DNA from 4 places in the Hymenobacter sp. AT01-02 genome. Region 3 is predicted to be linked to each of the others. Evidence: riboswitches for the same ligand, from Rfam matches in the RefSeq annotation. Region 3 holds a riboswitch; each other region holds the start of a gene.
The links. Region 3 has a riboswitch for S-adenosylmethionine ahead of VI25_RS11590 (O-acetylhomoserine aminocarboxypropyltransferase/cysteine synthase family protein). Riboswitches for the same ligand answer to the same signal wherever they lie in the genome.
Positions count from the first base shown of each region.

Region 1: linked by a shared signal. The riboswitch ahead of VI25_RS05890 (phosphoadenylyl-sulfate reductase) and the one ahead of VI25_RS11590 (O-acetylhomoserine aminocarboxypropyltransferase/cysteine synthase family protein) in region 3 are both predicted to bind S-adenosylmethionine.
Region 2: linked by a shared signal. The riboswitch ahead of VI25_RS03985 (RimK family alpha-L-glutamate ligase) and the one ahead of VI25_RS11590 (O-acetylhomoserine aminocarboxypropyltransferase/cysteine synthase family protein) in region 3 are both predicted to bind S-adenosylmethionine.
Region 4: linked by a shared signal. The riboswitch ahead of VI25_RS28320 (amino acid permease) and the one ahead of VI25_RS11590 (O-acetylhomoserine aminocarboxypropyltransferase/cysteine synthase family protein) in region 3 are both predicted to bind S-adenosylmethionine.

Region 1 is NZ_JZIR02000014.1:214,019-221,721, forward strand. It holds gene VI25_RS05885 (lipopolysaccharide biosynthesis protein) at 1-1,078, shown strand, start outside; SAM riboswitch class I at 1,426-1,517, shown strand; gene VI25_RS05890 (phosphoadenylyl-sulfate reductase) at 1,857-2,636, shown strand; gene cysD (sulfate adenylyltransferase subunit CysD) at 2,693-3,604, shown strand; gene VI25_RS05900 (sulfate adenylyltransferase subunit 1) at 3,699-4,985, shown strand; gene cobA (uroporphyrinogen-III C-methyltransferase) at 5,069-5,866, shown strand; gene VI25_RS05910 (assimilatory sulfite reductase (NADPH) flavoprotein subunit) at 5,906-7,703, shown strand, end outside.
Region 2 is NZ_JZIR02000010.1:77,528-85,230, forward strand. It holds gene radC (RadC family protein) at 1-259, opposite strand, end outside; gene VI25_RS03955 (metallophosphoesterase) at 373-1,620, shown strand; gene VI25_RS03960 (hypothetical protein) at 1,777-2,418, shown strand; gene VI25_RS03965 (carboxypeptidase-like regulatory domain-containing protein) at 2,621-3,286, shown strand; gene uvsE (UV DNA damage repair endonuclease UvsE) at 3,411-4,328, shown strand; gene VI25_RS03975 (hypothetical protein) at 4,374-4,721, shown strand; gene VI25_RS03980 (hypothetical protein) at 4,792-5,181, opposite strand; SAM riboswitch class I at 5,495-5,586, shown strand; gene VI25_RS03985 (RimK family alpha-L-glutamate ligase) at 5,959-6,963, shown strand; gene VI25_RS03990 (LLM class flavin-dependent oxidoreductase) at 6,960-7,703, shown strand, end outside.
Region 3 is NZ_JZIR02000028.1:193,097-200,799, forward strand. It holds gene VI25_RS11580 (homoserine dehydrogenase) at 1-71, opposite strand, end outside; gene metX (homoserine O-acetyltransferase MetX) at 49-1,086, opposite strand; partial or broken gene VI25_RS11590 (O-acetylhomoserine aminocarboxypropyltransferase/cysteine synthase family protein) at 1,291-2,675, opposite strand; SAM riboswitch class I at 3,055-3,168, opposite strand; gene VI25_RS23375 (LysM peptidoglycan-binding domain-containing protein) at 3,517-3,825, opposite strand; gene VI25_RS11600 (lipocalin family protein) at 4,040-4,456, shown strand; gene VI25_RS11605 (hypothetical protein) at 4,704-5,081, shown strand; gene VI25_RS11610 (T9SS type A sorting domain-containing protein) at 5,132-7,582, shown strand; gene VI25_RS11615 (erythromycin esterase family protein) at 7,641-7,703, shown strand, end outside.
Region 4 is NZ_JZIR02000014.1:228,949-236,651, reverse strand. It holds gene VI25_RS27630 (DegT/DnrJ/EryC1/StrS family aminotransferase) at 1-628, shown strand, start outside; gene VI25_RS05965 (M48 family metallopeptidase) at 740-1,429, shown strand; gene VI25_RS05960 (Gfo/Idh/MocA family protein) at 1,682-2,599, shown strand; gene VI25_RS27625 (hypothetical protein) at 2,590-2,712, shown strand; gene VI25_RS05955 (EcsC family protein) at 2,757-3,488, shown strand; gene VI25_RS05950 (TIGR02117 family protein) at 3,576-4,262, opposite strand; SAM riboswitch class I at 4,574-4,666, shown strand; gene VI25_RS28320 (amino acid permease) at 5,011-5,838, shown strand; partial or broken gene VI25_RS28315 (APC family permease) at 5,736-6,296, shown strand; gene VI25_RS28310 (amino acid permease C-terminal domain-containing protein) at 6,333-6,467, shown strand; gene VI25_RS05940 (CPBP family intramembrane glutamic endopeptidase) at 6,596-7,501, shown strand; gene VI25_RS05935 (TSUP family transporter) at 7,566-7,703, opposite strand, start outside.

The sequences.
Region 1 (7,703 bases), on a different contig from region 3:
CTCTATCCAAGATGCTTACCTCAAGGCCTTGTATCACACGGCTTTTTCTTCCTTCGTGCAAGATATTCTCTTGCGGCTACTGATAGTCGGGGGGGCACTACTATACGCCCAAGGATACCTCTCGTTTCATGGATACGTACTGTGGTTTGTGGAGGTAAACAGCGGAATTGCTCTGCTCTTGGCGGGCTACGTTGCTGCTATTGGCGAACTACATATGCGGCCCACACGGGCTGTGCTGGCCGTACGCCCCCTGCGAGAACTCCTGAGCGTTGGGGGGTTTACGTTGTTGAGCAGCCTATCCGGAGCCATCATCATGTATATTGATACGCTCATGGTCGGCGCCCAGGTAAACCTAGCGGCCGCAGGTATTTACCAAGTAGCATTCAACATTAGCACGGCGCTGGCCATTCCGGCCCGCTCCCTCAACAAGATTGCTTTTCCCCTGCTAGCCGATTATTGGAAGCAGCAAGATTTGGATCGAATGGCTGACTTCTACCGTCGCACCACCCGGCTCAACACGTTGCTGGGCTGCTTTCTGGCGCTGGGCATTGGCCTCAACCTCGACTTCATTTATTCGCTCATGAAAGCTCGCTACGCAGAAGGCACCATAGTTGTGCTCCTGCTACTAGGTAGCCGGCTGTTTGATGGCATTACGGGGGTCAACGGGCTGATTGTGGTTACCTCTCCGCGCTACCGCTACGACCTGATTTTCAATACGTCCTTAGCCGTACTTACTATCATGCTGAATACGCTTTTGATTCCGCGGATGGGCATTTCGGGTGCGGCGGTGGCGGCGGCAGTAGCGCAGGTCAGTATCAACTTGGCGCGTACCTGGTTTGTGTGGCACAGCTATGGCATGCAACCCTTCACTTGGCGTATTCCACTTATTCTACTCATTGCCGCCCTAGCCGCAGCCACAGCATGGCTGGTGCCCACGTTTCCATCTTTGCTGGTTACTACGCTGGTGCGCTCTGTGATGCTTACTGCCGTCTATGGAGGACTCACCCTGCTTACCGGCACGGCCCCCGAAGCCACGCAACTGCTACGCACCCTTCTAGCTCGCTTAGCCCGGCGTTGACATAGCATCGTTTTTCTTTGAAAAATTCAATCCAATAGCCATTAGTGGTTAGCAGCTACTTTAGTTACTGAATGGCTAATCTGAGCTTTATACAGTAAGAAAACAACCCTTATTTAGGACAGTTGTCTTTCTCAATCACCAGACATACAACTAAATACCTGCTTGTAACAAACCAGATTAAAAATTATTATCGAACGATAGTTTTCATATAAGTAAGTGATAATGCCAAAATCCTGTTTTCAGGATTTTGCTTTTTTGGACAAATACTTCTTGCCAAAAGAAAATTTGGAACTATTCAAGCTCCGTTCCTATTTTTGCGGTACCAATTCTTTACCACCAAAGGATTGTTTTTATACAGAGGCGTGGAGAGACAGGCTCTACGAAACGCCGGCAACCCTCAGAGTATCTGAAACGGTGCCAAGTCCTGACCATATAAAAACAACAAGCCGTGAACTTCTTCAACTGCACCCTCGCCGCATCTACTACTCGCATTGCTGTACAGCATGGATGTTGTAGCATGATGGAAATGGCCGTCTGTACCGAGCGGGCCATGCAGTGCTGTTGTTAGTATCTCACGCGTAGTTCCTTTTTGGTTTGCGTGCTGCTTGAAACACTTAGGCCCCTTTATTGGTCACTAGGTTTCTTTCCTACACGCGCCGCCGTTTTGCCCGGTAGTAGTTCAGCTGGTCACGCATAGCGCCTCGCTTCAACACCAGGGCAATTTCCGGCCGGACCCTTGCCCCGACCGGCAAGTTTTTCTCCTAGAACACGTCTATTTATGTCCGCAGCTTCTACTGCGCAGGCCGTTCCGAACTTGGACGCCTTGCGCTTACCGCTGACGCAAGCTTCTGCCCTTGAGCGCCTCCGCTTAGTAGCAGAGCATTTTCCCGGCACAGCGGTTTTTTCTACTTCGTTTGGTTTAGAAGATCAAATCATAAGTCATTTGATCTTCAGCAACGACCTTCCTATTCGGGTGTTTACGCTGGATACCGGCCGTAACTTCCAGGAGACCTATTCTACTTGGAACAAAACCCTGATCAAGTATCAGAAGCCCATTGAGGTATTCTTTCCCCGCCAGGAAAGCGTGCAGGAGCTTATGCTTGCCAAAGGGCCCAACAGCTTCTACGAAAGCGTTGACAACCGCAAGGAGTGCTGCTTTATCCGCAAAGTAGAGCCCTTGAACCGGGCGCTAGCGGGGCAGCAAGCCTGGGTAACGGGTATCCGGGCTGAGCAGTCGCAAAACCGCCAAACCATGGACCCGGTGGAGTGGGATGCAGCGCACCAGCTCACGAAGGTGCACCCTCTGTTCGACTGGACGTGGGAGCAAGCGGTGGAGTTTGCCCGCGCAAACAGCATTCCCGTAAACCCGCTGCACCAGCAGGGTTTTGTGAGCATTGGGTGCGCGCCGTGCACCCGTGCCATTCGTCCCGGCGAGGACTTCCGCGCTGGCCGGTGGTGGTGGGAGGACCTGTCCGCTAAGGAATGCGGCTTGCACACCACGGCCCACCACGATGGCCCCGACCCCGTGGTAGAGCCCGTACCCTCCCCTTCCCATTAGTAACCTTCTACGGCCAGTCGGCCCTCTTTGTAGCCGACCTACACGCCCAACTAAATATGAGTACCCCCCAATTTGATTACCTCGACCGGCTGGAAGCCGAAGCTATCCACATCCTGCGGGAAGTAGCGGGCCAGTTTGAACGCCCCGCGCTGCTGTTCTCAGGTGGCAAAGACTCTATTGTACTGACGCGCTTGGCAGAAAAGGCGTTTCGTCCGGGTCGGTTTCCTTTTCCACTGGTGCATGTAGATACGGGCCACAACTTCCCCGAGGTGCTGGCTTACCGCGACGAGTTGGCGGCCCGTTTGGGCGAGAAGCTAATTGTGCGTAAGGTGGAAGACACCATTAAGCGGCAGCGTCTGCGGGAGCCGGGCGGTAAGTTTCCGAGCCGTAACCCCTTGCAGACGTACACTCTGCTAGAAGTAATTGAGGAGTTTGAGTTTGACGCTTGCATTGGCGGGGCCCGCCGCGACGAGGAGAAGGCCCGGGCCAAGGAGCGCATCTTCTCGGTGCGGGACGAGTTTGGCCAGTGGGACCCCAAACGCCAGCGCCCCGAGCTGTGGAACGTGTACAACGGCCGTATTCAGAAAGGCGAGAACGTGCGCGTGTTCCCCATTTCCAACTGGACGGAGCTGGACGTGTGGCGCTACATTCAGCGCGAGAATATTCAGCTTCCCGATATCTACTTCGGCCACGAGCGCACCTGCGTAGTGCTGCCTTCCGGCCAACTTCTGGGCCTTTCGGAGCACCTGCGCCTTGATGACGACGATGAGATTGTGACCCGACAGGTGCGCTTCCGCACCGTGGGCGACTCTACCTGCACAGCGGCGGTAGAAAGTGATGCCGCCACGGTGGAGGACATCATTCAGGACTTGCTACTAGCCAAAGTAAGCGAACGGGGTGCCACCCGCCTCGACGATAATATCTCGGAGGCGGGCATGGAAGACCGTAAGCGCAACGGCTATTTCTAAGCGGTGAAATTGTGAGCGGGAGGCGACAAGCAAGCAAAGCCGACCGCCTCTTCTCAACAAAAAGCACCATTTCACCACTGTACAATTTCACCTCATGGACCTTCTCCGTTTTATTACCTGCGGCAGCGTCGACGATGGCAAGAGCACGCTCATCGGCCGCCTTTTATATGATTCCGAATCGGTTTCGCTTGACGTGCTGGCAGCCCTGGAAAAGCGCCAAGCTTCCAATGGTACCGTTGACCTAGCCCTCCTCACTGACGGCCTGCGGGCCGAGCGGGAACAGGGCATTACCATCGACGTAGCCTACAAGTACTTCACTACCCCGCGCCGTAAGTTCATCATTACCGATGCACCAGGCCACGTGCAGTACACCCGCAACATGGTGACGGGCGCCTCCAATGCCGACCTAGCCATTGTGCTGGTCGATGCGCGCCAGGGAGTAATTGAGCAAACCCGCCGCCATACCTTGATTGCCGCTCTCTTGGGCATCCGTCACTTTGTACTGGCCGTGAACAAGATGGACTTAGTTGGGTACGATCAGGCGGTATTCGATCAGATTGCAACCGACTACGCCGACCTGACCAACCACTTCCACTTGCCAGCGGCCGTGGCCATTCCGCTCAGCGCGCTGCAAGGCGACAACGTGGTGACGCCCTCCACGCACATGCCATGGTACACCGGCACCAACCTGCTGGCGCACTTGGAAAGCGTGCCGGGCTCGGAGGAAAAAGCAGCCGATCCTCGCTTCCAGGTGCAATACGTTATCCGGCCTCAGACACCCGAGCTACCCGACTACCGGGGCTACGCCGGTCAGATCCAGAGTGGTCAGTATCGGCGGGGCGACCGGATATTGGTGCTGCCCTCGGGCCTGGAGTCGGAGATTGAAGCCCTTGAGGTCAATCAGCAGGAAGTAGAGTCCGCTTCGGCCCCGCAGGCCGTTGTTATTCGCCTGCGCGATGACGTAGATGTGAGCCGTGGTGACACCATTGTACCCGTGGCGCATCAGCCTACGAGCACGCGTGAACTGGAAGCTACCCTGTGCTGGATGAGCGAGCAGCCGCTGGCTCCTGGTCGTAAGCTGCTGCTCCAACACCACACGGCCCTCGTGAAAGCGGCGGTTCCTACTATCCTCTACAAGGTGAACGTGCAGACGTTTGAGCACATCGCCGCCGACACGGCTCAACTTAACGACATCGTCCGGGTGCGCATCAAAACCGCCCTGCCTCTGGCTGTTGACAACTACCAGGACAACCGGGCTACCGGTTCCTTTATTCTGGTAGATGAAGTCAGCGGCGATACGGTAGCTGCCGGCCTGGTAGAAGCTGCCAACTCCGAGTACTTCACGGCACCCATAGCGCCGCCGGTGGTCTTTTCTATCTAGCCAGAAGGCGCCGGCTGCTTCGCCCTCACTGCTTCGGCAATGCGCTGGAGCCCCCTACGCTGCTTTCCGCTCCCTTTTCCACTATGCCAATCACCATCACTCCCCGTCTTACGGTGCTAGGCGCCGGCCCCGGCGACCCGGAACTGCTCACGCTGAAAGGGGCGCGGGTGCTGGGTGAAGCTGATGTCATCTTATATGATGCATTGGCCAACAACGACCTGCTGCAGCACGCCCGCCCAGAAGCCCTCAAGGTATTTGTGGGCAAGCGCCGGGGTCTACGCAGCTACTCTCAGGACGAAATCAATGGGCTCATTGTTGAGCACGCTCTGCAGTACGGGCACGTGGTGCGTCTTAAGGGGGGCGACCCGTTCGTTTTTGGGCGGGGTCGGGAGGAAATGTTGTATGCCGAGCAGCACGGCCTGCTTACTGACTACGTGCCGGGCATTAGCAGTGCCGTGGCAGCGGCGGGTAGCGTAGGCATCCCCGTTACGCACCGCGGCGCCAGCGAAGGCTTCCAGGTGATTACGGCCACTACTGCTACGGGTGAGCTATCGGGCAGTGTGGCCGAGGCGGCTGGCTCCCGCACCACCACCGTTATTCTAATGGGCCTGGGCGAGTTAGAGCGCATTGTAGAGGTGTTCAGCCTGCATGGGCAAGCCAACACGCCGGCAGCCATTATCCAGAATGGAACCCTATCGACCGCTCGCCTCGTGACTGGCTCCGTAGCCGAGCTACCCGCTCGGGCAGTAGCTGCTGGTATGGGCGCCCCGGCCATTATTGTAATAGGCGAAGTAACACGGCTTGCTACCCCTGAGGCCTTGTTAATGGCTTTGCCAACTGCCGCATTTACAGCGCCTGCTTCTTACGCTAAAGTAGCCTAGTGCTGCTCCCTCTCTTCTCTGCCAGAACCGAATCGTTACATGTCTTCACCTTCTTTCACTCCTCCCGGCGGCCTTACGGAAGCCAACCTTGAACAGCTGGCTACGGGGCTTTCTAGCCAACAGCTGGTTTGGTTGAGCGGCTACTTCTACGGCCGGGCCGCCGGTACTCCGGCGGTGGCGCCTCAGCCGGCGGGCGCTGTTGCAGCAGCCCCCGCCGCGGCCCCCAAGCTCACCATTCTCTACGGCTCTCAAACTGGCAACAGCAAAAAGGCAGCCGGTATTGCGGCCGAAATAGCTCGGCAACAAGGGCTGCACCCCACGGTGCGGGACATGAACGACTACCCCACCAAGGACCTCAAAACCGAGCAGCAATTACTGGTCGTTGTCAGCACCCAGGGAGAAGGCGACCCACCCATTGCGGCAGAAGAACTGCACCAGTTTTTACTGAGCAGCCGCGCCCCCAAGCTACCTAGCCTTCAGTACGCCGTGCTGGCCTTGGGCGACAAAAGCTACCTTCAGTTCTGCCAGACGGGTTTCGAGTTCGACCAGCGCCTAGCCGAACTTGGGGCCCAGCGCCTGACCGAGCGCGTAGATTGCGACGTGGAGTTTGAAGCTGAAACCCGCCAGTGGGCAGAGCAAGTGCTACGCCTGGTCGCCCAGCCTGCTACCGCTTCAGTGCCAGCTAGCGTATCCGTGGGGCAGCCTGCCTTGCAGCCCGCTGGTACCAACTGGGATACTACTACCCTGCCGGAGCCGGAGATATACACCAGCCGCAACCCCTTCGCGGCGCCATTGCTCGATAAAATTCAGCTCAACGGGCGAGGCTCTACTAAGGAGACTTATCATCTGGAGTTTTCTCTGGAAGCCTCTGGTATTCAGTACGAAGCCGGTGACGCCCTAATGGTGCAACCGGTGAACCGGCCGGCACTAGTAGAAGATGTGTTGGCGGCTGCCCGCTTGGAGCCTACGGCGGCGGTGCAGGTAGACAGCGCCTCTCTCCAGCTAGATACGGCCCTCACCGAGCGCTTGGAGTTATCGGTGCTGACGCGCGACGTATTGGAGCGCTATGCGGCCCTGGTTCCGCAGCACGCACGACTGCGGGAGATTTTGGACGACAAACCTCAGTTGCCCACGTACCTATATGGCCGCGACGTGGCCGACGTACTCACTGAGTTTCCCACTCAGCTGACGGCCTCGCAGCTTGTGGAAGTATTGCGCCCCCTACCCGCACGTGCCTACTCTATTGCTAGCAGTTTGCTGGCTCACCCGGAAGAAGTGCACCTAACGGTGGGCGCCGTTCGGTACGAAACCTATGGCCGCCACAAGCACGGTGCCTGCTCCGTGTACCAGGCTGACCACTTAGCCGTTGGCGACACGGCCCGCGTGTGGGTTGACCGCAACGAGTATTTCAAGCTTCCTAAGGACAACACCACCGACATTATTATGGTAGGTGCTGGCACCGGAGTAGCACCATTCCGCGCTTTCGTGGAAGAGCGCGCCGAGCTGGGCGCTACCGGCCGCAACTGGTTGGTGTTTGGTAACCCCCACTTCACCACCGACTTCCTTTACCAGACGGAGTGGCAGCAGCACCTGAAAAACGGCACCCTGGACCGGCTGGACGTGGCCTTCTCGCGTGACCAGGAAACCAAGCTCTACATTCAGCACCGCCTGTTAGAGCAGAGCAGCCGCGTGTACGAGCAGTTACAGAACGGCGCCCACTTTTACGTGTGCGGCGACAAAAATCGCATGGCTGCCGACGTGCAACGGGCCCTCATCACTATCATCAGCCAGGAAAGCGGCCAGGATGAAGAGTATGCCGCTGACTACCTCAAGCAAT
Region 2 (7,703 bases), on a different contig from region 3:
TCAGGTCGTTGCCGGCCGCTTTCAGCACTAGCTTGGCCACATCCACCGCCGACAGCTTGGCCGTGCCCGATCCCAACAGAATGGCCAGTAGCTCCGCATCGGAAAGGGCAGCCCGGCCCTTTTGCATCAGCTTCTCCCGGGGGCGGTCCTCTTCGGCCCAGCTCTTGATGCTAAAAGATGGGGGCGTTTGGTAAGCAGCGGGTACTGGGGGAATAGTATCATCGGATAGATTTTCAGTCAGATTGTCAAACTCTTGCATGGGGCACCGTTGTTGTAACGCCCGGAATTTAAAGCAAAAACTCCGCATCCGCGTCTGCCGCAGCGGCAAGCTGCACCAAACCAATTTTCACCGCGCGGGTTTGCCTTCAACGTATGTCAAGAACTGTCTTTCCTTTTATCTTTTTTGCGCTGGTGGCCGTGGGCGAATGGTACGGCTTCCAAGCGGTGCGCACAGCCCTGCAACACGCAGCGCCCGGCACCCGGCGCCTCTTTTCGGTTTTGTACTGGGTTGTAACGGTGGTGGTGTGGGTAATGGGCTTCTGGGCCCTGCGCAACCGGCACGAGCACCCTTCCTTTAAGTCGTACTTGGGGGGTGTGCTGCTGGCTATGATTGCCGCCAAGATTGTCATCATCATTCCGCTGCTGCTGGAGGATGTAGTGCGGGTAGCACGCTGGGCTTTTCAGGCTGGTTCGCGCAGTACCACGCCGGGCACTGGGCCCGCCATTTCGCGTAGCGAGTTTGTAAGCAAGCTGGCGTTGGTGCTGGGTGCCATTCCATTTGTGTCCCTAATTTGGGGTATGGCTAAGGGCGGCACCGATTACACTGTGAAGCGCGTAACGCTGCGCTTCCCCAACCTGCCCGCTTCGTTTGATGGCTTCAAGGTGCTACAGATTTCCGATCTGCATACCGGCTCGTTTCACTCCAAGGAGCCCCTACAGCGGGCCGTAAAAATCATCAACGAGCAGAACGCCGACCTGGTGTTCATGACCGGCGACTTGGTGAACAACTATGCTACGGAGGTAGAGGAACACATTGACACCCTGGCGGGCATCAAGTCCCAAAACCCTATCTACTCCATCCTCGGCAACCACGACTATGCCGACTATGTGAACTGGATGGAAGAAGGCGGACTGGCGGCCAAGCAAGCTAACTTGGCTCGCATCAAGCAAAACCACGCTAAAATAGGCTGGGAACTGCTGCTGGATGAAGCCCGCACGCTTGAGCGCAACGGCGAAAAAATCAGCATTCTGGGCGTGCAGAACTGGGGTGCTCGGGGTTTCGCGCAGTACGGCAAGCTAGACAAGGCCCACGCCGCCGCCGACCCCACGGTGCCCTTCAAGATCCTGCTTTCCCACGACCCCTCTCACTGGGATGGCCAGGTGCATGAGTACCCCGATATTGACCTCACGCTTTCGGGCCACACCCACGGTATGCAGTTTGGGGTGAACCTGCCCTTCCTGAAATGGAGCCCCGTGCAATACGCCTATAAGCAGTGGGCAGGCCTATACCAACGCGGCAAACAGTACTTATATGTAAATGCTGGACTGGGCTTTATCGGCTACCATGGCCGGGTAGGTTTCTTGCCCGAAATAACGGTACTAGAACTACGCCGAGCCTAGCCGTAAACGCGTATTGACAACCTCTAAAAGGCCACCTGCTAGTAACAGGTGGCCTTTTTGTTGAATGAGGTTATCGGTAGGTAACCAGCTATATAGCTGAAGCGTATAGCTGCCATTATTCTCTCTCCCTCCACCCTCTCTCAACCTCCGATTATCATGAAAAAGACCTTGTTCCTGCTCTCGTGCGCCGTGGGCCTCACGATGGCATCTTGCTCGCAAGACAAAACAGCGGATACCGCTACTACCGACGGCGCTGCGACTACCACTACCACGACTACCACGTCCACGTCGTACTCTGATGATGCCATTCAGCGCCGCGCCGACCGCATGGCCGCCGATATGGCCGCCAAGATGAAGTTTGACGAGGCTACCCGCGAAAAAGTACGCACGGCCTACATCAACCGGGGCAAACGCCTGGGCGAGTTGCAACAGCAGTATGCTAGTGATACGGCGGGTAGGGCGGCGGCCATGCGCGATGCGTACGCCAGCTCCGACACGGAGTTCAAGTCTATCTTCACCGACCCTACCCAGTACTCCGCCTACGAATCGAGCCGGACGGAATACATGGACGACCGGTATATGGACGATGATGCCATATCGGCTTCGTCTTCTGACATGAGCATGGACTCATCCGGCACCGGCAACTCAACCATGAGCAGCTCGGCGGGTAGCAGCATGAGCTCCGGCATGCAAGGCAGCGCCGATGGCGGTAAGATGAAAATTAAGCGCGACGGCGACGTAAAAATCAAAGATGCTGAGGCAATAAAGCCAAGCTCGATGCTGATGATGGCACCATGAAGGCCAAGCCCGCTGACGGCGAAAAATCGGTAATCAAGTAAGCAGCGTGCTTATACCCACTTTGTAGCTTCTAGAAAAAGCCCGCATCTGCAACGATGCGGGCTTTTTTTGTCTCCCTTTTGCGTTAATCCGTCGATTCAATGCGGCCCCCGAAAGGTTTGCGCGACTTTTCCCAACTTAAGTGCGTTAGTTTGTTACGCTCATGATGTTTCGCTTGCCTGATTTCTTGTTGGCCCGTTGGTTTGTCTTGTTTGTGCTGGTACTGTGTGCCGGGACCGCAGCGGCGCAGGTACGCGTTACCGGCTCGGTGTCGGATGCCAGCACCCGCAAGCCTATTCCAGGCGCCTCGGTGGTAATTCAGCGCACCAGCCGCGGGGTAGTAGCCAACAATGAGGGCGACTTTAGCATCTCAGCCAACAATACCGACACGCTTATTTTCCGGGCTGTGGGCTTTAAGGCCCAACGGATGCCTTTGGGGGGCACGGGACTGTCGCAGTTTATCGTGCAGATCAAGCTCCAGCAAGACACCATCCGGCTGGGTGAGGTGCGCGTGCAGGAAGGCCGCCCCGACCGGGCTACCATCAACCGGGCCTTACGCAATATCAAGCGGCCTAGCACCGCACCCACCAGCGCCGTGAAGCGCCCACCGGCCCCCAAGCCCTTGTTCCCCGTCGATTCGGCTGCGCCCAAGGCTCCTACTCCTAACCTCGCTAGCCCCGTGAGTCTGCTGTATGAGCAATTCTCGCGCGAGGGCAAGCAGCGCCGGAAGATGGAAGAAATCAGGGCCGAAGAAGCCGCCGAACGGGCCCGCAAAGCTCGGCTGAAGTACAACAAAAACTTCAAGGACAACCGCGGGTATGAGGAGTAAAAAGCAGCCCTGTTGAGTTCTGTACTAGTATGCCTACCGCGTGAGTACACGCGCGTATCCGGCAAAGCACTACTACATCTAGTCCTGGGTTTATCCTTTCACTCGTTCTCTCGTAAGTCAGGGTATGAGAATCGGATATCCTTGCGTGAATGAGTCCTTGGACTGCACCGCTACCAGCACTTTCCGGTTGGCTTCGTACTCGGATGAACGAGTAGAGCTGGCCGTAGCCAATAACCTAGGCTGCTTACTGCGCATTTTGCAGTTCAACGTGGCTCAAGGCCTGCTCTTCTTCCGCATTGGGTCGGGCATAGTTCCCTTTGGCTCCCACCCCGTCAATGTGTTTCCGTGGCAGACACGCTTTGCCGACGAATTCCGGGCAGTAGGCGACTACATCAAAGCCCACCACATGCGCGTGTCTTTCCACCCCGACCAGTTTGTGGTTCTGAACTCCCCCGACGCGGGCATTGTGGAGCGTAGCATTCAAGAACTGGTGTACCAGGGCTCGATGCTGGACCTGATGGGCCTCGATAGCACCCACAAGCTTCAGATTCACGTGGGGGGCCTCTACGGGGACCGGGAGCTGGCCATATCGCGCTTTATCGATACGTACCGCCGCCTGCCTGCGGCCGTAACGGCCCGCCTAGTTATCGAAAACGACGACCGGCTGTTTAGCCTGCAAGATTGCTTGCGGGTGCACGCGGCCGTGGGTATTCCTATCCTTTTCGACAATTTTCATCACGAGTGCCTTAACCACGGGGAGCCGATGATGGAAGCACTGCGCCTAGCGGCTGCTACCTGGCACCCTGAACGCGACGGCGTGATGATGATGGACTATAGCTCCCAAGCGCTGGGCGAGCGAAAAGGCAAGCATACCGCTACTCTTGAAGAGGATTTGTTCCGCAATTTCTTGGTGGATGTGGGCGACCTGGACGTAGACATCATGCTGGAAATAAAAGACAAGGAAGCCAGTGCGCAGCGGGCTTGTGGCATCCTGCGCGATGTAGGACGCATTGCCATTCTGGCTGGGGCCACCACCGAATAACGCTGCCCTACCTTCTATCACCACCCTACCTTTTTCTCCTCCCTCATGGCTACTACCGACCTTCTTACCACAACAACGCACGCACTCCAAAACGGCCTGACCAGCATTCCGCTCAGCACCGCCATTGAAAATGCCGGAACCTGGAAGCAAGAATTGCTGCAAAGTGGCGAGCCTGCCTTGCAAGACATCAGCCGCGAACTAGGCAACCTGGAGTCTTTGCTTAGCATGGGCTCCGCCGGAATGGATGCTCGTGCTATTGGCGCTTCGCTCAGCATGCTCGGTAGCCAAACCTCCCAAGCGGCAGCCAGCGCCCCTAGCGAGTTGCGTGCTTCTCTCACGGCACTAGCCGATTCGCTACTTCGGGCTGGAGGCCAACTTGAAGAAGCGCAATAACTTACTTCTTACTACAGAAAAGGCCCGCACTATCAGTACGGGGCCTTTTTCTGTTTGTTAGCGTTACGTGCTATGGTCGAGGCGTAGTAGTATTGGTAGCAGGCGTGGTGCGGCGTAAGGTCCCCTGTGGTGTGGTAGTGCGGCGCGTACCAGGAGCAGTAGCAGGTGTTTCCAAGCGTATACTCCGCTCGTTTTCTACAGGGGTAGTGCGCATGGGCACCGTAGCCGGATTTTGGTCAATAGTACCCATCACACCTGATTGCGTGGGCGACGCGGTAGTTGGAGTCCGCTGGTCGATGGTGCCGGGATTAGTGACCGGATTAGCGGGATTCACGGGTGGTACACGAGTCTGGTTGACGGCTCCACCGTACTGAGTAGAGGTGGGAGTAGTTTGGGCTTGCGTAGCCGTAGCGGCGCTTAGTACGAAGGTAGCGGCGAATAAAAGCTGATGGAATTTCATGGAAAAGAAGGCGTGGATGAATGAACAGGAATAGAGATGCCGCTCTGACGGGGCACCATACTGTATACGGATACGCTAGCAGCTCGACCACAAGCGCATTGTATAATTTTTTGATATTCAATTGATTATATATTGCACACTTCACCCTATACCGCATCGTAATTGTCTGTGTACAAGCTCTGCACGAGGCATGTAGAGAAGGTGGCTGCTCAGTGAGGCAAGGCCTTGGTCTGCTAGCCGTTTAGTAACTCTTGGCTTTGTGGGTAATGCTGCTATACCTTTGCAGTATCAATTCTTTCTGACCAAAGGATTGTTTTTATACAGAGGCGTGGAGAGACAGGCTCTACGAAACGCCGGCAACCCTCAGAGTATCTGAAACGGTGCCAAGTCCTGACCATATAAAAACAACAAGCCGTGGCTTTAGCCAACACCTTCGCTGCTCTCCGTTTTGCCTCTTCTGCTCTCCGTGGGTCCTGTTGCCTTGTGCGCAGTTCGTCGGCGTGTTGGCTTCCGGTAGCAGCCTGTTGTTGGTGCTAGTTCACTTTCATCCCTGCCTTCTCTTTCGCCCTCGCCGATAATATTATCGGCTTTGTGGGTGCCACTTGTGCTTTGCCCTGCGGGCCACGCTAGCCACCTGCTAGTAGCGCCCGGGGCTGTGCGGCACTCCGGCACTTCCCGCCGTGCGGCGTGGCGTACTGCCTCGCCCGCTTACAAAACGAGGTTGCTTATACCGCACCTTGCCTGTCTGAATTACTTCATTTCTTTCCTCTCTTGCACATGTCACAGCAATTGAAGCCTATTGGCATTTACTATGAGCACCCCGAGTGGTTTAAGCCGCTGTTTGCCGAGCTAGACCGCCGGGGCCTGCCCTACGAGAAAATTGACGCCGCCCATCACCTCTACGATCCTTCGGAAACGGAAAGCCGCTACTCGCTGGTAGTGAACCGCATGAGTTCATCGGCCTACCTGCGCGGGCATGGGCAGGGCATTTTCCACACGGCTGGTTTTGCTACTCACCTAGAGCGCCTAGGCGTGCGCATCATCAATGGGTCAGTGGCTACCAGCATCGAAACCAACAAGGCCCGGCAGCTTTCCTTGTTTGCCTCACTGGGCCTGAAGTACCCGAAGTCGTTTGTAGTAAACCACGCTTCGCGCATTGCCGATGCGGCCCAGCAGCTACAATTCCCCATTGTGGTGAAAGTGAACATTGGTGGTAGCGGCGCGGGCATTATCCGCTTCGATACCATTGAGGGCGTACAGGCGGCCGTGGAAGCTAATCAGATCGACCTGGGCATCGACCAGACGGCACTAGTGCAGGAGTACGTGACGCCCCGCGGCGGCAATATTCATCGTGTAGAAACGCTCAACGGCAAGTTCCTATACGCTATGAAAGTGTATACCACTGGGGAAAGCTTTAACCTGTGCCCGGCCGAAATCTGCCAGATTCCGGAGGAGCAATCGGCCGAGTTCTGCCTGACGGAGGCACCCAAAAAGGGAATTCAGGTGGAAGCCTTCACTCCGCCAGCCGATGTAATTGAGGCCGTGGAGCGCATTGTGGCCGCCGCTAAAATCGACGTGGGTGGCATTGAATACCTGATTGATGACCGTAACGGCGACGTGCTGTTCTATGACATCAACGCCCTCTCCAACTTCGTGGCCGACGCCGTGAACGTGGTCGGTTTTGACCCCTACGCGCGCTTCGTTGACTACCTAGAAACGGAACTGCTGGCTCGCACCAACGCGGCTTCGCATCCTGCCGCTCAACACGTTGCTTTTGTATGAGATACGGATATTGGATGCCCGTTTTTGGGGGGTGGCTGCGCAACGTAGAAGACGAGAACATGCGCGCCGATTGGGACTACGTAAAAACGTTGGCCCAGCGCAGTGAAGACCTGGGCTATGACCTGTCGCTCATTGCGGAGTTGAATCTCAACGACATCAAGGGTGAGGAAGCGCCTTCCCTGGATGCGTGGAGCACGGCGGCAGCCCTGGCAGCCGTCACCAAGAAGATTGAGCTGATGGTGGCCGTGCGGCCTACTTTCCACTCACCGGCGTTGCTGGCCAAGCAAGCCGCCAACATCGACCACATCAGCGGCGGCCGGTTGTCGCTGAACGTGGTATCATCGTGGTGGCAGGATGAGGCGAAGAAGTACGGCGTGCACTTTGAGCAGCACGACGACCGTTACGCCCGCACTGCCGAGTGGCTGCACGTGGTAGACAACCTGTGGAAGCAAGATCATTTCACCTTCGAGGGCAAGTTCTACAAAGTAACCGACTCTATTTTGCAGCCCAAGCCCGTGTCGCGCCCCCGACCGTTCATTTACGCCGGCGGCGAGTCGGAAGCGGCCAAGAACCTTATTGCGGCGCAATGCGACGGCTACGTAATGCACGGCGACGAGCCGGAGGCTATTGGCCGCCGCATTCAGGACCTGAGCCAGCGCCGGGAAAAACTAGGCCTGCCACCCATGAAGTTTGGCGTGGCCGCCTACTCCATTGTGCGCAACACGGAGCAGGAAGTGAAA
Region 3 (7,703 bases):
GCGGCGGGAGTAGAAGATACCGAAGCAGCCGCTTGAGGCAGCGCAGACTTAGTGAACGTAGGTTTGGACATAAAACCGTTCGAGAAAATGCGTGATTTGGGCGGTTTCAATCAAGAAACCGTCGTGGCCGTAGGCTGAATCCATTTCGGCGTACGTGGCTCCCCGAATGTGGCGAGCTAGTACCTGCTGCTCTGCGGGCGGAAACAGCACATCCGATGAAATACCAATAACTAATGTGCGTGCCTGAATGCGACCTAAGGCAGTTGCCAACCCACCGCGGCCACGGCCGACGTGGTGCGAGTCCATACTGCGAGACAAGGACACGTAGCTGTAGGCATTGAAGCGCGCTACAAGCTTGTCGCCCTGGTAGCGCTGGTAGGAGCTAGCCAGAAAATCCTGCAGTACTTCGTCGTTGGGCTCGGTTTGCGTGCGTCCGTACGCATTGTAGCTGCGGTAGCTGAGCAAGGCCATGGCCCGGGCAGCGCGCAAACCGGCAGCGCCACCGTCAGGAGTGGCTTGCTCGTACGTTGGGTCGGCGAAGATGGCGAGGCGCTGTGCTTCGTTGAACGCAATGCCCCAGGCCGAATGCCGGGCGTTGGTGGCTAGTAGTACCAGGTTCTCAAAGAGAGAAGGCCGCTGAATGGCCCATTCCACTGCCTGCTGGCCTCCCAAAGAGCCGCCAATAAGCGTATGAACACGGGGTAATGCCAAGTGCTCCCGCAGTGCTTCGTGTGCCGTTACTAAGTCCCGGATGGTAAGCAACGGAAACTCGTGGTAGGCGGCAGTGCCCGTTTCGGGATTTGAAGTGAGCGGGCCAGTGCTGCCGTAGCAGGAGCCTAGTACGTTGGCGCACACCACAAACCAATCAGCGGGGTCGAAGTGGGTGCCAGCACCAAATAGGCCGGGCCACCAGCTTTCTACTTCCGCGTTGGCGGTTAGGGCGTGGCACACCCAAACTACATTGTCGCGGCTAGCATTGAGGCGGCCAAATGTATGGTAGGCCACTTCCACGTGCGACAGAACGGCGCCACTTTCCAGCCGGAGCGGCCGGGGTAGTCGGAATACCTGTTGTTCGGAATCAGCCATGGTAAGCAGTGCAATAGTCGGGTAGAATCCCAGTCCGCGGGCTGAGCTAGTTCTATACCAGCTCAGCCCCGGCTGGGTGCGGGCAGTATCGTCAGCGGCTCCCTCTCTCACAAAAAAGCTGCTGGACTGCCCGCAAACCGCTAGCTGGAGTCTGATGCGCGGCCGCTCTCCTGAACGACCGGCCTCTCAACCCCTCTCTTGGTCTCAGACCTCCAGCGTGGCGGCGTGTTCGAGTTCTGGCTCGGGCAGCAGAGTACCTGTTGTTTCCGTTTGGGCCGGAGTAGCGTTGCGCACCGCTTCAAATGCCTGGGCCAGATCGGCACGGATATCCTCGAAGTGCTCAATGCCAACCGATAGGCGTAGTAGAGTAGGTGTTACCCCGGCAGCGCGCTGTTCCTCTTCGGAGAGCTGCTGGTGGGTAGTAGCCGAGGGCTGAATGATCAGCGTCTTGGAGTCGCCTACGTTAGCTAAGTGGCTTACCAGCTTCAGGTTGTCGATGAATTGGGTAGCCGTTTCCTTATTGCCTTTGATGGCGAAGGTGAGCACGCCGCCCGCACCCCGGGTTAGGTACTTCTGGGCTAGTGGGTAGTAGCGCTGCTTTGCAGGCCGGGGTAGTTTACGGCTTCCACCTGGGGGTGCTGCTCGAGCCAGGTAGCTACGCGCAAGGTATTTTCTACGGTGCGCTCCACCCGTAGGCTTAGCGTCTCCAGGCCTTGCAGCAACAAGAAGGCATTAAATGGGCTCTGCGAAGGACCAAAGTCACGCAGCCCTTCTACCCGGGCCCGAATGATGAAGGCAATGTTGCCGAAGGGGCCATTCTTACCGAATACATCATTGAACACCAAACCGTGGTATCCTTCAGAAGGCTCCGTAAACTGTGGGAACTTGCCGTTGCCAAAGTCATACTTGCCACCGTCTACGATTACCCCACCTACGCTAGTACCATGGCCGCCAATCCACTTAGTAGCCGATTCTACTACAATGTGCGCGCCGTGCTCCAGTGGGCGGAACAGGTAGCCGCCCGCCCCAAAAGTATTGTCTACCACCAAGGGCAGGTCATATTTATTGGCAATGGCCGCAATGCGCTCGAAGTCGGGCACGCTGAAGCTAGGGTTGCCAATGGTTTCGAGGTAGATAGCCTTGGTTTTGTCATCAATCAGGGCTTCGAACTTCTCGGGCTGGTCGCCGTCGGCGAAGCGTACCTCAATACCCAAGCGTTTAAAAGCTACCTTGAACTGGTTGTAAGTGCCGCCATATAAGTGAGTAGTGCTCACAAAGTTGTCGCCCGCCTGTAGGATGTTGTTCAGTGCGATGAACTGAGCTGCCTGCCCCGAGGATACTGCTAGTGCTGCAACTCCACCTTCCAGCGCGGCAATGCGCTGCTCGAACACATCGGTGGTGGGGTTCATCAAGCGAGTATAGATGTTGCCAAATTCCTTCAGCGCAAACAGATTAGCTCCGTGCTCCGCATTTTTGAACACGTAGCTAGTAGTCTGGTGAATGGGTACCGCCCGGGAGCCAGTTACGGGATCAGGCTGCTGGCCGGCGTGGAGTTGGAGCGTCTCGAAGTGGAAGTTTTGGGTCGACATGGCAATGCTGAGTTTAGAGAGTAGCGGGAAGAAGGAGATTCAAATTTGTAGGGGGAAGGGAGCCGCGTAGAAGAGCAGCAGGGCGCAGTAGAGCCAGCAGAACTAAGTGGAAGCTAGCTGGTTGGCTTGCGCAAAGGCTGTGGCGTGCCGCATAAGGGCACCACCAGCAAAGCCAGGGAAAGAGGAGGAGCTAGGTCGCGAAGACTAGGCGACTAGTAGCAGGCGCTGCAACAGCAGCGCATTCGCATTCGGGCAGTAGCTGAGGCCGCAGTGGCGGTGAAAGCAACGCAAGAACCCATCAGCAAGCCGGAGCGCAGCGTGGCGGCCGGGGCAGATGGGTGAATAAGGGCGAAAGCGAATAGATTTTCCATGGTACTCTGAGTTATATGCCCCTTCGGCGGAAGCCGGGTCGGGCAGGAATTGGCACCTTTCGCGCGGTCGATGGTTGCCAGTGGGTCACGGAGCCTGTTCTCTCGCCACTTCTGTATAAATCCTATGAAAACTTCTCTGCCGCTAGCAGAGGAGTACCGTGTTGGTATTGCAAATGTATGGCAGTGGTTTTGACATATGCAACACTTAGGTGAAAAAAATATTTTCTACTCGTGGCTGCCTCACTATACCACGATTAGGCTATATATGTGCTTGTGCCAGCGTGTTACGTGCCTGTTTGGGCGGCTGTGGAACAGTGCTCCACTAGTTGATAAAGAAAATAGTCGTTGACTTGGCCAGCAGATTATAGCACGGACAACGATTTTTCTACCACCCAGATAGGCGCCAGAGTACAAAAAAAGCCATCCTGCACAGGATGGCTTTTTAGGACATTACTAAGAGAAAGGCTTGCTTACAGCTTCGGCAGCGTAAGTACTTGGCCCACCTCAATGCGGTCAGGATTAGAACCGATAGTTGCTTTGTTGGCATCATAAATCTGGTGCCATTTGGCGGCGTCGCCGTAGTGATTTTTGGCAATCTTAGAAAGCGAGTCGCCACTTACTACGGTATACGTATCGCCAGCGGCTGCGGTGGGGGCAGCAGGCTTGGCCGCGTTACCAGCGTTGCCGAAGAAATCGGTGGCCCCACCAGCGGCGGGTTTTGCAGCAGGTTGAACAGGTTTTTTATCGCCGTCGTTGGAAAGAAAATCAAACAGTCCCATAGTAGTAGGTAATTAAAAGTGAGGGGGAAAGCACCGAGTATCAGGTGGATGATTGGCGCTGTAGGCTTCTTACGCCGGGCTTGCAATTAGGTTGTACGTAGTATAAACTCAACAGTACATACCAGAACATCTTGCAACAACCCGCCGTAAGAAGCGCAAGTTGGGCCCTAGCCCAGCGGTTACATCTGTATTCTCCAACCAACTCCCTACTCCCATGAAAACCCAATTCACTCCCCTCCGCTACCTTGCTAGCCTGCTCGTCCTCATGGCATTGTTCATGGCTTCTTGCGGTAGCAAAGAAGGTAAAGTAGAAGGCGTAAACATGCTGTATGGCACCGAAAGCAAAACCTGGAAAACCGATAAAGAGCTCAGCTCCACCGGTGATAAGGTAAAGCAAACTGATGCGCAGGAAGACGACCGTATTCAGTTCTTTGCCAATGGCCAGTATAATATGACCTCGGTTGCAGGTGCGGTAAACGGCAAATACACGTTCGACCAAGCAGGTAAGAAAATCACTATGACCCCCGACGGTGCCGCTGAAAGCAACACCTTTGATGTCGTAACTCTGACGGATGATAAGCTGACGCTCAAAGCTCCTACCGGTGCTGAACTACGGCTCGAGAAAGAGTAATTAGAGTACTATTTTGGTGCCATAGCGGCCCTTGTAATGAGAAGGCCTTCTGCTACCAGCAGAAGGCCTTTTGTTTTGCTTGTAGTACACCCGTAAAATTCTGCTTTAGCAACGAAAGCATTCTATTCAACTAGTAGAAGCGCGTGTTAGCAAGGCTTATTGGGAGAGGTATAAGGGAAGTAGCTATCAGGTTGTTATATTGCTGAACCGACTTATTGCTATTCATCTACATTATTGCCTGTTACTCATGAAACAAGTGCTGCTGCTAGCAAGCCTTTTCACCACCTTCTTTATTCAATCAGTAGATAGTTTCGCTCAAACCACAATCGTCAATTACACCTTCAACTCGGGCGCTAGTTATGCAGAGCTTACGCCCGTGCTGGCTCCCAACGTGACGGCTACGGCTTCTTCTACTGAACCCTTCACGACGTTTAATGGCACCGGTACGGGGGCTGCCGCATTCACTGCAACCAGTATTGCGGGGCAGGCATTAGGCATGAATAACTCCAGCGGGAATAACAGCCGGTACTTTGAGTTTACCCTTGGAGGCACTAGCTACCCACTTATTCTTCCTATAAACTCTACTACCAGCAGCAACATCCTGCCAGTGGGGCGCCTACCTTAACGGTATCTTTCAGTACCAACGGCGGCAGTTCGTTTACTGACCTGCCCGCCGTGACGAGTACTGTAGTAAGCAGCTTTACTGAGCACGTCGTGGACTTATCAGGGTATTCTGCTCTCAATAATAAGTCGAATATTATTCTGCGTTTGCTGGCTAGCGGGGCATCTGGTACCAGCACGCTACGCATCGACAACGTGCAGATACAGGCCGTTTCGTCCCTGAATCCCGTGCCGGTACTGACAAGCATTAACCCAACCAGTATAGTGGAGGGCAGCAATGGCTTTGCTCTCACAGTAACCGGAAGCGGATTTTTTGGTGGTAGCACAGTGCAGCTGGACGGAGTTAGCCTAGCCACCACAGTTGTGAGTGCAACGCAGCTAACGGCTAGCGTACCGGCTAGCTCTGTCTCGAAGGCGGGCACTGCCACCATTACGGTAGTCAACCCTGGGCCTGGTGGTGGCACGTCGGGTAGCAGCAGCTTTGTAATATCGCCCGTGGTGCGCTGGGACGGCGGTGCAGGTAGCAGTAGCTGGTTTGATGCTCAGAACTGGGTAGGAGATGCCGTGCCGACTGAAAATGATGATGTGCTCCTCGACCACGCCGTAGTTGCCGGACGCTATACGGTGCTGTTAGTTCCGAGGGGTGCTACGAGCACCACTAGCAGCCCCGCGGTAGGAGTCCGGTCCTTGACGCTCAACCCCGGCGCGGGCGACTCGATTCTCTTTGAGATACCAACGCTCAATACAAACTCGGCGCCCCTGAGTCTTACCCGCAGTAGCGTTACGGAAATAGCATTAGCCGTCCACAGCAAGGCCGTTGTGACAAATGCTAGCGACGTAGGCGTCATTGACGTGGTAGGTGCCAACCCAACTTTCTACCTCTATAATGGGGGCACGTACCGGCATTATACCGACCGACCACACGCAGCATTAGTCGAAAACCTGGCGGCAGTGGTGGGCACCGAGGCCGGTATTTGGGAGTTTCGGGCCAAGAGTCAGTCGAGCGCTACCGTGTCCATTAATGGCCGCACCTATCCTAATCTACTATTCCGCAGTCGGCTGGGGCAAAACGCTATCAACTATACGGGTAGTGGTTCCAGTCCTCTAGTTGTGCGGGGTAAGTTGGTGGTTGGGCCAGGAGCTACGTTCACGGCTTCCACAAATAGTGAGATTCGGGTGGCGGGCGACATTGTGGTGCAAGGTGCGTTCCGGTTTCAGCCGCAAACTAGTGGTACTACCACCGCCCGGCTAGTGCTAAATGGCAGCACGGCCCAGCGTATTAGTGGTGCTGCTTGGGGAGGGCCAGCGTCTAGTGGCAGCTATCTGGGTGCCGATGTGCCGTTGCAGATTACTAACACTAGCGCTGCCGGCGTAACGCTGGCTACTTCCGTGCAGGTAAATAATGTGCTACAGCTCACGGCTGGGCGTCTCACCACCGATGCCACCAACATGCTCACCCTGCTCAACGATGCTACCGGCGGCTCCGATAACAGCTTCGTTAATGGTCCTGTGGCGCGTGTGGCTACTGGCCCCGCCACGCTGGCGTTTCCGTTAGGACGCCCTACCAGCCAAGGTACGGCCTACCGGCCCTTAGTGCTTACTATCACTGCCCTAACGCAAGCCACCGCATTTACGGCAGTGCAAACGGAAGGCAGCTTTGAGCCAGGTTTGCTTACCGGCGACTTGCGGCGCGTGAATCGGGTACGCCATTTTGCCATCAGTGCGGAGCCAAGCTTAGCACCAGGAGCCTTTGCTGGAACAGTTGCGCTGGTATTCGGACCCGATGACCAAGTCAACAATCCGGAAGCTTCCGCGCTGGTAGTAGCCCGCAACAACGGTAGCGGCTGGAGCAGCGTGGGGCGTGGAGGTAGCACTGGCACCGCTACTGCAGGCTCCTACGTTTCGGGTTCGTTGACGTCGGGGCCAATGACGGGGCTAGGCCGGTTTGCGCTGGCTAGCACCGATGCGTCTATCAGTCAAAATCCATTGCCAGTTAGCCTCACCAAATTTGACGCTCAACGCCTAGCATCTGGTGTGCAGGTGCACTGGACTACCGCTACGGAGCAAGCCAACGCCCAATTTGAAGTGCAGCGGCGCACGGCAAACGGGCAGTTTACCACGGTAGCTACCCTGGCCGGGCAAGGAAATAGCGCTGTTGCGCACAACTACACGTGGATGGATGAAACGCGCGAAGGCGGTACCCTGTACTACCGCCTTCGCCAAGTAGATGTAACGGGCACTGCTACTTTCTCTGCCGTGGCGGTAGTAAGTGGGGCTACTGACCTGGCCATTGTGTACCCCAATCCGGTGCAAGACCAACTGACCATTCAGGTCCCTGCGGCACTGCGCTACCAGGTGCTGAACCTCTTGGGACAAGTAGTACTGACTGGAAAGACCCAGCCCGGTACGACTTATCTAAGGGTAGAACACCTACTACCCGGGACCTACTACTTACAGTTTGAAGGCGAAGCAAAGACACGCGGCGTTACTTTTCACAAGCAGTAAGACACCAGCACAGAATCCGTAGCTTACGCTTCATTACTCTATAAAGCAGCTACTTTCTATGGCTAGTGTATACCGCGCACTAAGTAGTGCCTTCCTGTTCCTGCTCATCACCAGCCGGCTG
Region 4 (7,703 bases), on a different contig from region 3:
GCCAGGGCACAACGTGGGTAGCCGGCACCGTAGGGAGGTGGGTACTACTTCATTCTTCCCCAGCAAAAACCTGGGAGGTTTTGGCGATGGGGGGGCGTTGTTCACCCGTGATGAAGCTCGGGCTACCTACCTGCGTCAACTTGCCAACCACGGGCAAACCCGTAAGTACCATCACGAACATATTGGCCTTAACTCTCGTCTCGATACGTTACAGGCTGCACTACTGCGCGTGAAGCTGCGCCATTTGCCCACCTGGACTGCGGCGCGCCAACAGGTAGCAGCTCAGTATGATGCGGCACTGGCTACTATCCCACGCATTGTGCCCCCGGCGCGGGATGGGCGCAGCACGCATGTTTTCCATCAGTACACCGTGCAGGTGCCCGATGAGCCGGGCCAGCGTGCGGCGCTGCAACAGCACCTGGCGGCGCATAAAGTACCCAGCGTAGTGTACTATCCTCAGCCCAACCATCTGCAGCCCGCCTACGCGCATTTAGGCTACCAGGCTGGTCAGTTTCCCGTGGCGGAGCGGTTGTGTCGTACCGTACTGTCGCTGCCCATTCATCCTACGCTTACCGTAGATCAGGTATCATACGTAGGGGATGTGCTCCGGGCATGGCTACCTGTTTGACGTACTAAAAGCTGGTAGAGACCTATGCCAGTTCAGTATTTGAGCGGATAGCTGGCACTGTTTTTTCTTTTGACCGTATTACTGTCCGCTTACTTTCATTTGTTCTCTTCCATGCGTCGCCCTTTTCTGACCCTCTTCCTGCCGCTGGCTGCTGTTTCTGTGTTAGCTTCAGCTGCCTTCACCTCGCCCCAGCAAGGAATCAACCTGTTTTCTATCAACCAGGATATTGCCCTGGGGGCTCAGGTAGCCAAGCAAACTGATTCGTTATACCGCGCAAAGGGGCAACTGATGGAGCGCTCCAAGAACGCCCGGGCCTACCAATTGCTTGATGGCGTAGTAAAGCGCGTCCTCGACAACGGCAATATCAAGTACCGTACTCAGTTTCCTTGGGATGTACAGATCATCAAGGATGATGCAACCCAGAATGCTTTTGCTACTCCCGGCGGCCACATCTACGTGTTTTCGGGCCTTATTAAGTACCTCGATGATGAAAACCAGCTAGCTGGGGTACTGGGGCACGAAATTGCCCACGCCGACCGGCGCCATAGCACCCAGCAGCTGCAGCAGCAATACGGCAGCAGCATCTTGCTTGGTCTTATTCTGGGCAAGCGCTCCTCCGGCCAGTTGGTCCAGATTGCGGCTGGCTTGGGACAGCTCAAGTTCAGCCGTGGCTTTGAAACCGAAGCCGACAAGTACTCGACCATATACCTCAATGGTACCCGCTACTACTCTTGCGACGGTGCCGCTGGTTTTTTCATCAAGCTGAAAAGGCCGGTGGGGGAGGTACCCCCGAGTTCCTGAGTACTCACCCCAACCCAGGCTCGCGTATCACTAGCATCCAACGTAGTGCCCAGCAGCTAGGCTGCACTGGCCGTAGCGTGAACAATAGCAACTTCAATGAGCTAAAGCGGCTGCTCTAGCCCCAACTGCCGCCGCAATTTGTGCCCCTCAAAAAGCCCGTAGCCCTCAAAAAGGAGCTACGGGCTTTGTTTTGTAAGAAACAAACGCAGTTTTTTCTGAGCTTGCGGCGTGCTATCCCAACCCGCTTCTTCTGTGTCTGCCAGTGCTGCCGTACGTTTTGCTATCTGTGGGATAGGGCATATTGGCCGTCGTCACGCTGCTTTGGTTTCTCGCCATCCTGGTGCGCAGCTCGTTGCTCTTATTGATGTGAAAGCGGAGCTAGCCCCCGCACTGGCAGTTGAGTTTCCTGGCATACCCTTCTTCACGTCTTTGGAGGACTACCTGCAATGTGGTGGGTACGAGGCTGATATTCTAACTATAGCTACACCAAATTACCAGCATGCGCTACAAGCTATAGCTGGCCTACGGCATGGGATGCACGTAGTGGTCGAGAAGCCCATTGCCCTGCACAAGCACGATGCGGAGGCTATTGTGCACACGGCTTTGCAAACGGGGCGCTTGGTATTTGGCGTCATGCAAAATCGATACTCACCGCCGGCTGCCTGGCTTAAGCAAGTGGTGGTGGAAGGACGGCTGGGCCAGGTGTATTTGGTGCAAATCAATTGCTTCTGGAACCGCGACGCTCGCTACTACCAGGCTGGCGGCTGGAAGGGCCGCCAGCAGCAAGATGGCGGTACCTTATTCACGCAGTTTAGTCACTTCGTCGATTTGTTGTACTGGGTGTTCGGCGACATTACCAATATTTCCGCCCGCTTCCGCGACTTCAACCACGCCAGCATCACCGACTTTGAGGATAGTGGTCTGGTCACTTTTGACTTAGTGCGCGGTGGTAGCGGCACGCTACAGTACAGCACTTCCGTGTGGGACCGGAATCTGGAAAGCTCCCTTACCGTGGTGGCAGAAAACGGCAGCCTTCGTCTTGGAGGGCAATACATGGACAAGGTAGAGTACTGCCATATAAAGGATTATCAACTGCCCCAACTACCGCCCACCAACCTGCCAACGACTACGGTCCGTATCAGGGTAGTGCTGCTAATCACGTGCAGGTAATTGACAACGTGGTAGAGACCGTGCAAAAGCGCAGCTTCGCTACTACCAATGCCCTGGAAGGAATGAAAGTGGTAGAAATAATTGAGCGAATCTATAGTTTGCGCCATCTATAGGGCCACTTGGGCAACGGGTTACGCTGTAGATGCATCTTGCACGTATGAATTCCTCCGACCAAGATGCCTACGCCGAGTTGCAAGACTGGCAACGCAAAATGCAGCAACGCCCGTCCATGCTGAACCGGCTGGCGCGCCGCCTGCAAGCGAGGCTGAATGCGCTACTGCCCGAGAAAGTACACGCGGCCATCACCACCGCTATCAAACAGATGGTGCGCGGAGTGTTGTTTGGCTCCGGGTACATTACGCGCCGGCCCCTGGCCGATGCTACCTTGCAAGCCCGAGAAGTGGCCGTGCGCACTAGTGTGCGCAATTATCGTAATACGGCTGCGGCTGAAGGGGCCGTAACTGGGGCCGGCGGGTTCTTGCTGGGCCTCGCCGATTTTCCGCTGCTATTGGGCATCAAGCTGAAACTGCTTTACGATGTAGCTGCCCTCTACGGCCACGATGTGCAAGACTATACTGAGCGCCTGTACCTATTGCACATCTTTCAGCTGGCTTTCAGCAGCCAGCATACCCGCAATGAGGTGTATCAGCGCTTAGCCAATTGGGAGACCTACCGCCATACCTTGCCCCAAGATGTAAACGAGTTTGACTGGCGCACCTTTCAGCAGGAATACCGGGACTACATCGACTTAGCCAAAATGGCTCAGCTAGTACCCGTAATTGGGGCGGCCGTGGGAGCCGTTGCCAACTACCGCCTGTTGGAGCAGCTCGGCACTACAGCTATGAACTGCTACCGCATGCGCTATTTCAACACTGACTCATCAGTTTGATTTGTGCCAAGTGCATTAGCTGAATACTGAAAAGAGGGCGGATAATCAGTACCACCTCGTGCAGTAAACAGTAGTAGGAAAAGCGCTTTAACGGTATTGATAGAAGATGCCTGTGTCGAAGGGAGTCCAGAGGCTGGCTTTTTGTCCGCAATACTTAAGCGCATCGTTCGCCCAGGTATTGCAGGTATAGAACCAGCCGTAGGTGCGGTGGGCCTCGTAGAAAGAGTCATCGGAGCCGTAGCTATGACCGGGAATATAAATAGGCTGGCCCTGTTCGTCGTAGCGGAAGCTCTCCTGAATGTAGCGAATGAGCTTCTGGTAGTCGACGTGGCTAATACTGATTTTTATGCAATCCTCGCTCTCCTGCATGTCCTGGTAGAAGGTAGTGTGCATGGCGGAGGTGCCCAAGTAAAACATGGCTACGAAGGCGGTGCTGGCTTTAAGCTCTGCCCAAGTGGGTGTATCGAGGTAGAAACCCTTGTCGCCCCAGCCAAACCCAATGTAGCGCATGCCAGGGGTCTTGGATTTGGTGTTAGCTAACAGAATAGTCTCGCTCCAATCAATGTAGGGTGTACAGATGGGTACCACAATATCGGTGTGCACACCATTGGAAAAGATGTAAATATCGAGGTCCTCCCGCGGATCGGTGCTGGCTTTGGGTACCGTAATGCGCGACAGTACAGCGGCAGCTGTGAGGTAGAGGCCGAGGGCGCCGCCCACAGAACCGGCCACGTAGCCGGTTGCTTTCAGGGCTTTCTGAATTCCTGAGTTCATGTAAAAGAGGCAACGGTGGGAGGGCTGCTGCATGCTTGCAGCCACCACAAGAAAGAACGTAGGCGCAAGTACGAACCCATTGACGTACGGTTTGACTTTTCTCCGCACTTTTCTGTCTGCTTTCGCGGGCTCTACGATAAACCAAAAGAGCGGCAACGCCCCTAAGCCTAGATAGTGAGTTGAGAGAAGAGTGCCTTTGGCTAGCTGCGGTAGGTAAACCGGGGGCACGACCGACTAGTTGCCGAGCTGCTTGCAGGACCACGAAGCGGCCCTTACCTTTGTTCCATCAATTCTTTCTAGCCAAAGGATTGTTTTTATACAGAGGCGCTGAGAGACAGGCTCTACGACGCGTCGGCAACCATCCGCAACTGCCGGAACGGTGCCAATTCCTGACCATATAAAAACAACGTACCGTGGTGCTTCGCTTCCGCTCCCTCAACTATCCTGTAGTTTTTGCTGCTTCTCTCCGTATTGCAGTCGGCGCGCGGCAGTGTAGTTGGGAAAGATGTTGTTGCTGTTGAAGCCCCAAGGCAATGCTGGTGGCGCGCGGCGTAGCTAGCTGCTGGTGCTGCGGATTTTCGCTTTTTCCTTATCAGTTCTTTCATTGCCTGGTGCGGCGTAGCCGCAAACGCTACGCGTGCATACTGCGCTGCAAAGGCCTAGTATAAACCGCTAGGAGCTGTTGTGCGCCTAGGCTAGAAATAACTGAATTTCTCACTCTTAGCCAATCCAGAGTTGGCGCTATATCATGCTCAGAAAATCCTTGGAACTGCTACGGCAGGAGGCGGCCGAAACGGGCGCCAACACGCTTAAACGAAGCCTCAATGGCTTCAACCTTATTGCCATTGGTATTGGGGTAATTATTGGTGCGGGCTTATTCTCGCTCACGGGTATTGCGGCCGCCAACAATGCGGGCCCGGCCGTTACGCTCTCGTTTGTGGTGGCAGCCGTGGGGTGCGCTTTTTCGGCCCTGTGCTACGCCGAGTTTGCCTCTATGGTCCCGGTAAGCGGCTCGGCGTATACCTACGCCTACGCCACCATGGGCGAGCTATTTGCCTGGATTATTGGGTGGGACCTGGTGCTGGAGTATTCCGTGGGCGCGGCTACGGTAGCCATCAGTTGGTCGCAGTACTTGCTGAAGTTCCTGGGCAAGTACGGTATCCACTTGCCGCCCCAGCTGGTGACGTCGCCATTTGAAACCTCCACGCTGGCAGATGGTAGCGTAGTGCATGGCTTTGTAAACGTGCCCGCTATGCTTATTGTGTTAGCTATTACGCTCATCATCATTCGTGGTACCCAAGGCTCGGCGTGGTTTAATGCGCTAGTAGTCACCTTGAAGGTGGCCGTCGTGCTTGTGTTCATTGCCTTGGGCTGGCAGTACATTGACCCCGCCAACTACCAGCCTACATTCCGCAGAATACCGGCACGTTCGGGGAGTTTGGGTGGAGCGGCATCCTGCGGGGAGCCGGGGTTGTATTCTTCGTATTCATTGGCTTCGATATTGTGGCTACCATGGCCCAGGAAACCAAGAACCCCCAGCGTAACATGCCCATTGGTATTATCGGCTCCCTGCTGATTTGCACAGTGCTATTCGTGCTGTTTGGCCACGTCATGACGGGGTTGGCCAACTACACCGAGTTCAAGAACAGCGCCGCGCCAGTAGCCATTGCCATTGAAAAAACGCCCTACGCCTGGCTGTCCTCGGCCGTAATTCTGGCTATTATCATCGGCTATACGTCCGTGATTCTGGTGGACTTGCTGGGGCAGAGCCGCGTGTTCTTTTCCATGGCCAAAGACGGGTTGCTACCGCCTGTGTTTGCGCGCATCCACGAGCAGTTCCGCACGCCCTTGCAGTCCAACTTGCTGCTTGGCTTGTTCATTGCCTTGTTTGCCGGCTTCGTGCCTATTTCAGTGGTAGGGGAGATGACCAGCATCGGCACCCTGCTGGCCTTTGTAATGGTATGCTTGGGCGTGCTCATTATGCGCAAACGGGAGCCCAACGCTCCTCGCGGCTTCCGTACTCCATTGGTGCCGCTCGTCCCCATTCTGGGCATTCTGACCTGCTTGGTAATGATGGTGTCCTTACCTTGGGAAACATGGTTGCGTCTTGCCCTGTGGCTGGCCATCGGGCTGGCTATCTACTTCGGCTACGGTCGTAAGCACAGTAAACTGGGCCGGCAGCAAGCTCAGCGCCAGGTTGGGTAGCCCTTCAGCTTCAACCTACTATATTTAGTACCACAGCCAGCCGACGCTACTGCTTCGGCTGGCTGTTTTTTATGCCGTTGTTTGGCTAGATTTGGTGCATTAGGTATTCTTACTTCTCGCCATTATACGTGGAAAATAATTTGTTGGAAGCCTCCGCTAGCCCGCTGGCAACGCCAGTGCGCGCCTACCCCACATTGAAGGAAAGCTGGGGTGCTCTGGGGTGGTTCTTGTTAGCCATCGGAGCGGTGGGCCTCCCCGTAATGCTTCTTGCTCAGAACGTGGCGCATGCTTCAAAGCCCGTAGTTGGCATGGTCATGACCTTGGCTACAAACCTGGCTTTTCTGGGCTTACTACGCTGGAAAGCAGGCAAACGGTGGCGCCCCTTGCAGTTTGCCGGCCGCGAGCAAGTATGGTTGTATGCATTGCTTCCAGTGCTGGTCCTTGCTATGCTCGGCGTGCTGTCAGTTGTGCAGCTACTAGGGCTTCCAGATTTGGCTAGTAACTACTTCAAGGAATTGGTTCGGACGCCCGTAGTTGCCTTTCTGCTGGGTGTCGTTATTGCGCCCGTGCTAGAGGAATTGGTGTTTCGAGGCGTGATACTACAAGGCCTGCTCCGCGCCTATAAGCCCTGGATAGCCATTGGACAGTCGGCGTTGCTATTTGGGATAATCCACTTCAACCCAGCGCAGAGCATCAATGCCGCTCTTATCGGGATGCTGTTAGGCTGGCTTTATTACCGCACCCGTTCCTTATGGCTGTGCATGACGGTGCATGCGCTCAACAACCTAGTAGCTTTCGGGTCTATGCTTACCGAAGATGGAAAGAGCACTGACTCCCCAGAAGCTATGCTGCTTAAGTGGCCTTTCGCGTACGCAGGCCTCGTATTGCTGAGCGGATTCGTACTCATACTTATTCTACGGCGGGTGCAGCAGACTACTACCCCACTGACTACTGACGAGGAGCCACAGGCGCCCCTTACGCCACCAATAGCACTGTCTCCAACTACCTATAATGACCGTTCTAGGGCGGTATGAGGTTATAGCCAAAAAAGCCCGAAAAAACACTTTTTCGGGGCTTTTTTGCCTTGTATAGGTGCTACTACAGCAGGTAAGTCATGACCACCTTTCGAAGCGCCCACAAGCTCCAAATAATCACCATGGAGCCAACGCCCACAAACATCCAGCGCACAGGAATACGCCCAGCTAGGCGGGCAGCTAGGGGAGAAGCGGCCACGCC